One region of the Paenibacillus sp. FSL K6-1230 genome, then DNA from elsewhere that is predicted to be linked to it. Evidence: riboswitches for the same ligand, from Rfam matches in the RefSeq annotation. Region 1 holds a riboswitch; each other region holds the start of a gene.
What was found. A riboswitch is a leader RNA that binds a small molecule or an ion and turns the genes downstream of it on or off. The one in region 1 is predicted to bind cobalamin.

Region 1 (3,277 bases):
GTTAATAACGTAGCTACGATCAGGACCCACAGCTTCGTGCGGTCTACCTTCACACCTACATGAGCGGCCTGACGCTCCCCGAGAGCCAGAATGTTCAGCACCCGAGCGCGATTCCACAGAAACAGGATGCCGACTAGCACATAGGGGAGTAGCAGGAATACATAAGGCCAGCCCTTCAGACTGAGACTTCCCATGGTCCAGAATAGAATCTCATTGACCGTCTCCTTGGACATAGCTGTTAGAAATGATACAACCGCACCCAGAAAGGACTGCATGACCACCCCGGACAAGATCAGGCTATTCGTGGGAATCCGCCTACCTTCCCGAGCCAGCGTAATGACGGCCCATAGGGTCGTAACTCCTGTAACAAAAGCGATCATCGGCAATGTCCATAGACCGAAGAAGGCATACTGCAATCCCCAATAAATCAGTACCGCTGCCCCAACAGCCGCCCCCGAGGACACCCCTAGGGTAAAAGGGTCCGCCAGCGGATTGCGTAGCACTCCCTGAAAAGCGGCTCCTGCCAGCGACAAGGCTGCACCAGCTAGCATACCCAGCAATACGCGGGGCAAGCGCACCTGCACAATAATCTGCTCAGCGGAAGCCTCCCAATAAGGCGTAATACTTTCCTTCAGCCAGGGAAGCTGATGCCCCAGAATGCCTGCAATATGAGAGATGGGTAGATGCACTGAGCCAATCCCCAGGCAGACGAGCAACGTCAAAAGGAGCAGCGCGCCACCAAGCGCTCCATAGCCTGCTAGTGAACGGATCATTTGAAGATTTCAGGATAGATTGCTTTGGCAACCTCCTTGAGTCCTTCCGTGACACGCGGGCCTGGACGGCTGATCAGATTATCCTCCAGTCCGAATACGCGGTTGTTGCGGATCGCATTAATCTTCGACCAACCCTGTCTCCCCTTGATGATCTGCTCCAGCGTCTCTCCAGTCTTCGAATCCACTACATTACTGCCGTATAGAATAACATCTGGATTCGCAGCAATCACCTTCTCTTCACTGATCGGATTCCAGCCCGTCATGTCTGATGCTATATTCATACCGCCAGCCAGCGTAATCATTTCATCCATGAATTCGCCCTTACCGACCGTCCAGCCTGGCGAGAACTCGACATACACCTTCAGCCGCTGGTCTTCTCCGATATTTTTGACGCCTTCCTTCACCGCAGCAATATCCGCCTTCATTTGATCCGTCACGGCTTGAGCTGCTACCTGACGATCTGCAATCTGTCCATAGAGCGTAATATTAGCCATCACATCGTCGAAGGTCTTGGGATCTGTCTTGAAAATCTGGATGCCAAGCGATCTTAGCTTGTTGGTAGCTTCTTCGCTTAATGAGATACCCGCAAATACTATATCCGGTTGAGCGGCAATGATAGATTCTTCATTCGGCTTTGTAATGCCACCCATTTTGGGCTTGTCCAGCGCTGCCTGCGGGTAATCATCGTAATCTGACACCCCAACGATCTCTTCATCCAGTCCAATAGCAAAGAGTGCCTCCGTCTCCGCCGGGGAGACAGATACGATTCGCTCCGGTGCTTTCTCGAAGGTGAATTCATGCCCTGTCGCATCCTTGACAGTAAGCGGATATTCCGTAGGACCGGCCTCCACCGCCTGTTGCTGCTCCTGCTCTGCACCTTGCTGCGTCGTCCCCTGATTCGCTCCGTTGCCACATGCTGCAAGCCCCAGTACGAGTAGTAAGGACAGCAGCCCCGTCATCCATATCTTCATTGTTCTCGTCATTATGATCTCTCTCCTGTCTTCTTTAATAAAATGGAAAACAAAAAACCGGACCTCTCACGAGGACCGGGTCGTTATAGTGTTCATTCCAGTGTATACGGCATGATCCTGCTGTATGGAACATCACTAAATACACGCCGTCCTTTCCTCGAAGGATCGTGGTACCAAGCAGAGTAGGCAGGTCTCCTGACTTGCTGGGTGCAGCATCCCGGCAGCCTTCCCGTCATCTTCCGCTGACAGTGGCATATTGCCGACATCCCCTAGCATACAGTGGCGGGACCGTGCCGGAATTGCACCGGCTTCCCTTTTCACAGCCTGCACTACATCTGCCACAGGCTGACCTAATCCGCTGAGATTATTGTAACATGGACAGCTTCCCTTGCACTTACTTAGTGATTATAGGCCAAATAAGATAGGCTTACAACCGCCAGCTACTGGTACAAGTGAACAAAAAACAACTTCCTTATTCCAGCTCTACAGGTCCAAGGTAGCTTCCGATGATGCCATCTGCTGTAAACGTAAGCTCTAGTCGGACAACCCCTCCCGGCTCCACCTGTACATCCCAGAAGTCTAACCCGGCAACGGTCATGGCAGCCAACTGACGAATAACTCCGCCATGGGTAACAGCCAGAACGGACAAAGGAGTCAAAGATGGCAAAGTGACTAAGAGAGTCGAGCCCTGCATATCCATCTGATCCACAGATGGGACCTGACCGCACAACAGCCGCAATGTATCCACAAAAGAGAGCATCCGGGCTTCCATGCTACTCCAGCTCTCACCCTGTGGTGGCGTGAATCGACGTGGATCATCAATCCAGGCTCGATATAGCGGGATCTCCTTAAGCGTAGCATAGGTCTCTCCCTCCCACGCGCCGAAATGCAGCTCACGCAGCCTTTCATCACGAATCGTCTTGGGCAGCAGCGCTGGAGCAGCACACTCCAGCGTCTCCAGACATCGCCGGAGATCACTGCTGTAGATACGGTCAAAGCTCTGCGCGGAGAGCCAACAGCCCAATGAACGAAGCGAATCATGTGCTTCTGCCAATAGCGGCTCGTCCGTGTGTCCTAGATAGCGTTTCTCCCGGTTCCACTGTGTAGCTCCGTGGCGAACCAGCGTTAGCTCCACTTTGTCGCGCATCGCTCGATCTCCTTTCCCATCCAAGGTGAATGGTGTAATATCCACATTCAATGATCTTGATTCATGGACCTCATAATCCGACACTGCTGAACGAAATGGATAACAAACCTCCAGATCAGCCTTTATTCATAAGTTATCCTGAGCTACACTAATTGACTTATGCGATGAGAAGCCAGATGACTGTAACAGCTAGACACAAGCCAACAAATAGATTACAGACTACGAACATAAGTCTTACTGTTCGGCGTATATGCTCAGCCTGCAGCTGCTCAAGTGGCTGTCCCATGTAAGCACGGAATGAACGGACACCATGGTATACATTATATCCACCAAGCCGAATGCCCAGCGCACCTGCCACAGCCGCTTCCGGGTAGCCACTATTCGGG
Region 2 (3,277 bases), 2.6 Mb from region 1:
CATTTACATAGATATCTATGTATCATACAAATATGATACATTTTAATGCCGCATCCCTTATAGGGAAAACAAGAGATGCCATGAACAAGCTGATTGTAGCCGAGCTTGAGAAGCATCAGATCTTTGATATTGTCCCCTCTCATGGAGATATCCTGCTTCATCTCTACCAAGAGGATGGATTGTCCATCAAGACACTGGCTGACAGGATTCACCGTACCCAACCAACTGTGACAGTCCTGGTAGATAAGCTACAAAAGTTCGGCTACGTTCAGCGAATCAAGAGCCATCAGGATAGTCGTGTAACGTTAATTCATCTGACGGATAAGGGAAGAGAACTGGAGCCTGTATTTCGAGACATTTCAGACACCTTGAATCAAGCCATTTATGGCAGTCTAAGCCCGGCCGAGCAGGAGCAACTGGAAGTATGGCTAGGCGATATTTTGCAGCGTTTATCGACATAAGATGTGCGCTGTCTTTTTTTAACGAAATACATTGATGTCTATGCAATTAATGATTATCATGCGGCATAATGCACGCGCCACAGGCCATTCGTCGAAATGAGGTTGAACGATCATTGCGCAACAGAAGTTGCAAACAAGCACTTCAGGATTGAAGGCATTGGCCCATTTCAAGGCAGAGTCGCCATGTTGGATAGCTATGCAAAATGCTCATATAATATAGTACCTATATTCAATTTAATGGAGGAATCTAGATGAAACATGTAATCGTATTTGCACACCCGCACACTGACAGCTTTAACCGAGCCATTCTGAACACTACAGTTCAGGCCCTGGAGAGTAACGGGCATGAGGTCATCGTTCGTGACCTGTATGAACTGAATTTTGAGCCTGTACTGACTTCTGCAGACACAGCCGCGATGAGAGCAGGACAGACACCTGAGGATATTAAGACCGAGCAAGACTACATCACGGCAGCAGACATCGTGACCTTCATTTATCCGATCTGGTGGACAGGGCTCCCAGCCATTCTGAAGGGATATGTAGATCGGGTATTTGCCTACGGCTACGCATATGCTTATGAAGAGGCAGGCATTGCCAAGCTGCTCAAGGGTAAACAAGGCCTTATCATTAATACGCACGGAACACCGAAGGAGGTATACGACTCCATTGGCATGACGGATGGTCTGAAGATTACGTCCACGACTGGTATTTTTGATTTTGTCGGTATTGAATCCGTGGACCACCTTCTCTTTGGTGGAATTGGTAGCCTGAGCGAGGAAGCCTATGCTGATATTTTGAGCCAGATCAAAAACCGTATCAGCACACTGTTCCCTCAATAAGTCGAGCAGCTCATGAAGAAGCAATCTCCTCAGACTGCACTATTCAGCATTAGCAGAGCTTGATCAGTTGCACTAACAGCTACAATTCATGAACAAGGAAACAATATAAAGAAAAAACAGGGCTCAGAGGTCAATCACTGTATCATATGTGATATGACTCTGGCCCTTTATCTTCTTACAGAAACATGGCAAGGCTTCCCCTCTACTTGGCAACAGCCTCGGCACTGAAGCGCTCGAATCTGTACTTGAGTAGTCGCTCAGGCAGAGCCTGCAAGCGTTCCTCGTCTCTGGAGGCAACCGCCCAGTCGATTAGAGCATCATAGTCCGCCTCTTCTTCTATCCGTCCAAGCCAGATCGGGCCTTCCGGTGTCTGGATGGACACGACATTCGCAATGTCACACGGGCCAAGACAGCCGGTAATCGTGAGCTGTACGGATTTCAGCAGCTTCTCTTCCTTCCATCTACTCTTCAGCCGATCCATGGGAATACCTGGCTTGCCCTTCTCCGTTCGTCCGCAGCAGCAGCCGTTGCAGACCATCACTTGTCCTAATACTCTTCGTTTCGTTGTCACCTGTTCCATTTGCCCATTCACTCCTGTCCAATTGATTCCCCTCAACACACAACAACACCCCTGCATCCTTATCGGATCAGGGGTGTGTACATACGGAAATAAGCCTGCCAATACTGAGCTACCACAACAGGAGCCTCAGCATTAGGCAATCCTTCCTCCGGCATCTGGCATAGCGGGGCTTTCCCACACTAGCTACGAGATGCTATGTACACCGTTCCTTTCCTCGAAGGGGGTGCTGCTATCGACTTCAGGTAGGTCTTCTGGCTCCCGGATCTATACACAGTCTCCTGTCTTCCCCGGCCAATTGGCAGAGTGACTTGTCTTGGAGTTGTGCTCCCCGGTTACAGCGGCGGGACCGCTAGGGATTCTCACCCTATTCCCTGTTACCCTTTGTGAGATCACAAAGGCACCTGAATTCTAAATATGTTCTAGCTATACAAGCTATGCCAACATTCCACAAATCTTACGTAAGCTGAATCTGTACAGACTGGCCATGAGCTTATTCTGCAATCAAGATGGCACAGTCGCTGTATAGCTAACAGCTAATGGTATTGACACTTCTCCTCATTATATAGAATGATTCCAGCCTTGACGAGCCCCATTTAGACTAAGAGTTCAAAGCTACCGCTTCTGACATAAATCATACGCATTAGCTGACGTTCGTAAATTGACTTGTGTACAACGATGCATAGAACCCCTTACGCTCAAGCAGCTCTTGATGCGTACCCTGCTCGGCAATTCGGCCATCCTTCATAACCAGAATCAGATCCGCATCCTGAATGGTACTCAAACGGTGGGCAATGACGAAGCTCGTTCGGCCTTCCATCAATGTCTTCATAGCATCCTGAATATACATTTCGGTACGCGTATCCACGCTACTCGTCGCTTCATCCAGAATCAGAATGGCAGGATCGGCCAGAATCGCTCTGGCAATCGTTAATAATTGACGTTGCCCTTGGCTCAGATTACCTCCAGCTACCCCCAGATCCGTATCATAGCCATCAGGCAGACGTGAGATAAAAGCATCAGCATTCGCCAGACGTGCCGCCTGTACCACCTCATCATCGCTCGCATTCAGTCGTCCAAAGCGGATGTTTTCCCGGATGGAGCCCGAGAAGACATGCGCGTCCTGCAGCACCATGCCCAGTTGTCTGCGGAGGCTATTTTTGTCCATTTCCTCAATCGGTATATCATCAATACGAATACTTCCGCTGTCGATATCATAGAAGCGTGTCAGCAGATTGACGATCGTAGTCTTCCCAGCGCCCGTAGGTCCCACAAGAGCAATCTTCTGCCCTGCCTGCGCCTCAAAGGATACATCCGTCAGTATAGGATTGTCTGCACTATAGCTGAAGCACACCTTGCTGAAGACGACATCACCCTTTAGCTTACTAGTGCTGGTCAAC
Region 3 (3,277 bases), 300 kb from region 1:
GATGGGCTCGAAGGCGAAAGTCTCGTAGGTAGGAATGCCATCCTCGATCCGTAGTGGCCATTCCCGAACGTGGAACCAGTCCGCATACCGCGAAGCCTCCCCGTGCTTCATCACGTCCTTGAAGAAAGGAAAATCGAGGCCGGAATGATTGAAGACGGCATCAAGAATAACCCGGATACCCCGCGCGTGGCAGGCGTCTACCAACTCCTTCAGCTTCTCGTTCGTGCCGAAATGGGGATCTATCGCCAGGTAGTCGGCGGTGTTGTATTTATGGTTGGTGCTGGCTTCGAACAGCGGGGTGAAATAAATGGCATTTACGCCTAGTCGATTCAGATGGTCCAGGTGATCCAGTACCCCCTGCAGATCCCCGCCAAAAAAATTGACTGGCGTAGGCTCGCCTCCCCATGGCTCTACGTTTTTGGGGCTGATTGTGGGATCGCCATTAGCGAAACGCTCCGGGAAGATCTGATAGAAGACTGCATCCTTCACCCAGGCTGGCGCTTCGAACATATCCGCCGAATGCAGGAAGGGGAAATCGAAAAATTCAAGTGGATGCTCCGGCAAGTTCGTCTCGAATCCCCGCTCGGTCATCCAGAGACGTTCGCCGTCTTTCTCCAACTCGAAGCCGTATCGTAATCTGCGGTATGGAGGCTGCACCTCCACCTGCCAATAATCGAACAGAGCATCGCTGGCGAACCTGCGCATCGGAAGAGTGCGAGCTGTGTGCTCCCAGGCGTATTTATCCCCGATGATGGCGGATACTTGCTCCATGTCGTTGTGACCTGTTCGCAGACGGATATGGAGGGTGTTGCGGTCATAGGCATACGACCAGTTCAAACGTGCACGGTGATAGATGGCTTCAAGTAGCATTGGACATTCACTCCTTGGATGGGATAATGGTGGTATTTCGGCCATGAACGCAAAAAAGGTACAACCTCCAATGTTGACGAGGTTGTACCTTTCGGCAGCATAGCCTTTAAATTATGTCATTATTATACAGTTGAACAGGTGAAATGTGAACCCTTCCGACCACATTTTTTACCAGGAGCATCAAGTGGATGTGGGAGCGCTTCATTTTGAGTTGAACGAGATGCTGAGAAAGTGGAAGAAAACAGAAAAACTTTGCTCATTCCGCCCATGCGCTTTATACTAGGAAAAGATAGATTGGGTTCTAAGACGCTGTGCTACGATAATGCTATTACGATATAGTGGTGGATTGGTATACCAACTGCATACATGGAACGGGTGCTCCATCCATAAGGATGGCTGCTTAAAAGGGAAGTCCGGTGCAATACCGGCGCGGTCCCGCCACTGTAACAGAGGAGTCGCAGCAAATGCCACTGGGTGATCCCCGGGAAGGTAGCTGTATGGACGATGATTCTGGAGCCAGGAGACCTGCCCGTTCAACAACACAGCAATGCCTACGGAAGATAGGAAGGTGTTACAGGAGTCCGATTTTCACCGAAAATCTGTCTATTTGGAGCGACTTTTTTCCGTTTTTTACACGGGAGAGGTCGCTCTTTTTGCTATGTGCGTAGCCTGCTCCATGAGGATGAAAGTATGCATCCTACTTCGTAATACAGTATTTCAGACCGGCAGCAATGCAGAACTGCAGAACTGCTTATTTCAGCTGCTTATTCATATCAGGAGAGGACGGCGAAAGGCGTGAGCCGATATATTGTACAAAGATTGCTCCAACTGGTCGGCGTGCTGCTGGGGATTTCCTTCCTGACCTTCTTGCTTACTTATCTGTCGCCGGGCGATCCTGCAAGGCTGATGTTGATGTCTACGGGAGTCACCCCTTCGGAGGAACTAGTCGCACAGGTGCGGACAGAGCTGGGGCTGGATCAGCCTTTTCTTGCCCGCTATGGCTACTGGGTCCTGCGGGCGCTGACTGGTGATTTTGGCATGTCCTATACATACGGACGTCCAGTGACGGAAGTTCTGCTGTCCAGAATGCCTGCTACGTTAGAGCTGGCTGGTGCTGCTCTACTACTGGTGGTGCTGATTTCATTTCCGCTTGGGATGACAGCCGCGATGCAGCCTAACCGTGCCAAGGACTATCTCATTCGGGTCTTTTCTTTTGCAGGACTGTCGATGCCTAGCTTCTGGCTGGGACTACTTCTCATGCTGCTCTTTGCAGTCAAGCTGCAGATTCTCCCGGTCGTGGGCAGGACAGGTGTCCGCAGTCTGATCCTCCCGGCCTGTACGCTGGCCGTACCGTTGATAGCGCAATATAGCAGACAGATACGTACAGTGCTGCTGGAGGAGATGTCTCAGGATTATGTAACTGGGGCCAGAGCCCGTGGGATACAGGAGAGGACAGTCATGCTGCGGTATGTTCTGCCGAATGCGTTGCTTCCGATCATGACGCTGCTTGGGATGTCCACGGGTGCTTTACTGGGCGGCGCTGCGATTATTGAGAGTGTATTTGTATGGCCGGGTGTGGGGCAATTGGCACTGGAAGCGATTATTGCACGCGATTACCCCTTGATTCAAGGCTATGTGGTCTGGATGGCTGTCATGTACGTGGCGATTAATCTGTTCGTAGATATCTGGGCACATGTAAGAGATCCGCGCCTCAGACTTGGGGAGGATGTCTAGATGAGCATGTTGACACAACGGCTAATACGGCTATGGATGCAGCATCGACTATTCTCTGTCTGGTTAGGCGTGGCTGGTCTATGGCTGCTACTCGCCATCCTCGCGCCTTTACTGGCACCACATGATCCCTATGCCACGGATTTCACGAGGGTGCTGCAGCCGCCAGACAAGCAATACCCCTTTGGAACGGATCAACTCGGACGCTGTTTGTTGTCTCGGGTGCTGTATGGGGCAAGGACCTCACTACTTATGACCTTTGTGTTAGTTACAGTGGTAGCTGCAATCGGGATGACGGTAGGTATCCTGGCAGGTTATGCAGGCAAATGGCTGGATACGGTGCTTATGCGACTTGCGGACACGCTTATGGCCTTTCCGGGCATTATCTTCGCCATTGCCGTTGCGGGAATGCTTGGTCCAGGTCTGCTTCATACCGTAGTGGCACTGTCTGTCGTGTGGTGGGCCAAGTATGCCCGTATGGTGCGAAGTATGGTGCTTCAGCACAAGCAAAAGGAGTACGTTACGGCGGCTGCACTCGGTGGAGCATGCCCCGCCCGAATTCTGCTGAGATATATTCTGCCCAATGTACTGCCACCTTTAGTCGTAATGGCGATGATGGATATCGGTGGTATGCTGCTGTCCATCTCGGGCTTGTCCTTCCTGGGTCTAGGCGCAC

Region 2: it holds a riboswitch for cobalamin, as region 1 does, so the genes downstream of both, MKX74_RS17385 ((2Fe-2S) ferredoxin domain-containing protein) here and MKX74_RS05935 (ABC transporter substrate-binding protein) in region 1, are expected to answer to the same signal.
Region 3: it holds a riboswitch for cobalamin, as region 1 does, so the genes downstream of both, nikB (nickel ABC transporter permease) here and MKX74_RS05935 (ABC transporter substrate-binding protein) in region 1, are expected to answer to the same signal.

Annotation. Positions count from the first base shown of each region.
Region 1 is NZ_JBBOCK010000001.1:1,355,899-1,359,175, reverse strand. It holds gene MKX74_RS05940 (FecCD family ABC transporter permease) at 1-773, opposite strand, end outside; gene MKX74_RS05935 (ABC transporter substrate-binding protein) at 770-1,759, opposite strand; cobalamin riboswitch at 1,913-2,113, opposite strand; gene MKX74_RS05930 (histidine phosphatase family protein) at 2,217-2,891, opposite strand; gene cbiB (adenosylcobinamide-phosphate synthase CbiB) at 3,049-3,277, opposite strand, start outside.
Region 2 is NZ_JBBOCK010000001.1:3,936,380-3,939,656, forward strand. It holds gene MKX74_RS17375 (MarR family winged helix-turn-helix transcriptional regulator) at 33-461, shown strand; gene MKX74_RS17380 (NAD(P)H-dependent oxidoreductase) at 713-1,300, shown strand; gene MKX74_RS17385 ((2Fe-2S) ferredoxin domain-containing protein) at 1,503-1,880, opposite strand; cobalamin riboswitch at 2,105-2,300, opposite strand; gene MKX74_RS17390 (ABC transporter ATP-binding protein) at 2,521-3,277, opposite strand, start outside.
Region 3 is NZ_JBBOCK010000001.1:1,057,281-1,060,557, forward strand. It holds gene MKX74_RS04570 (glycoside hydrolase family 13 protein) at 1-870, opposite strand, end outside; cobalamin riboswitch at 1,227-1,417, shown strand; gene nikB (nickel ABC transporter permease) at 1,666-2,604, shown strand; gene nikC (nickel transporter permease) at 2,605-3,277, shown strand, end outside.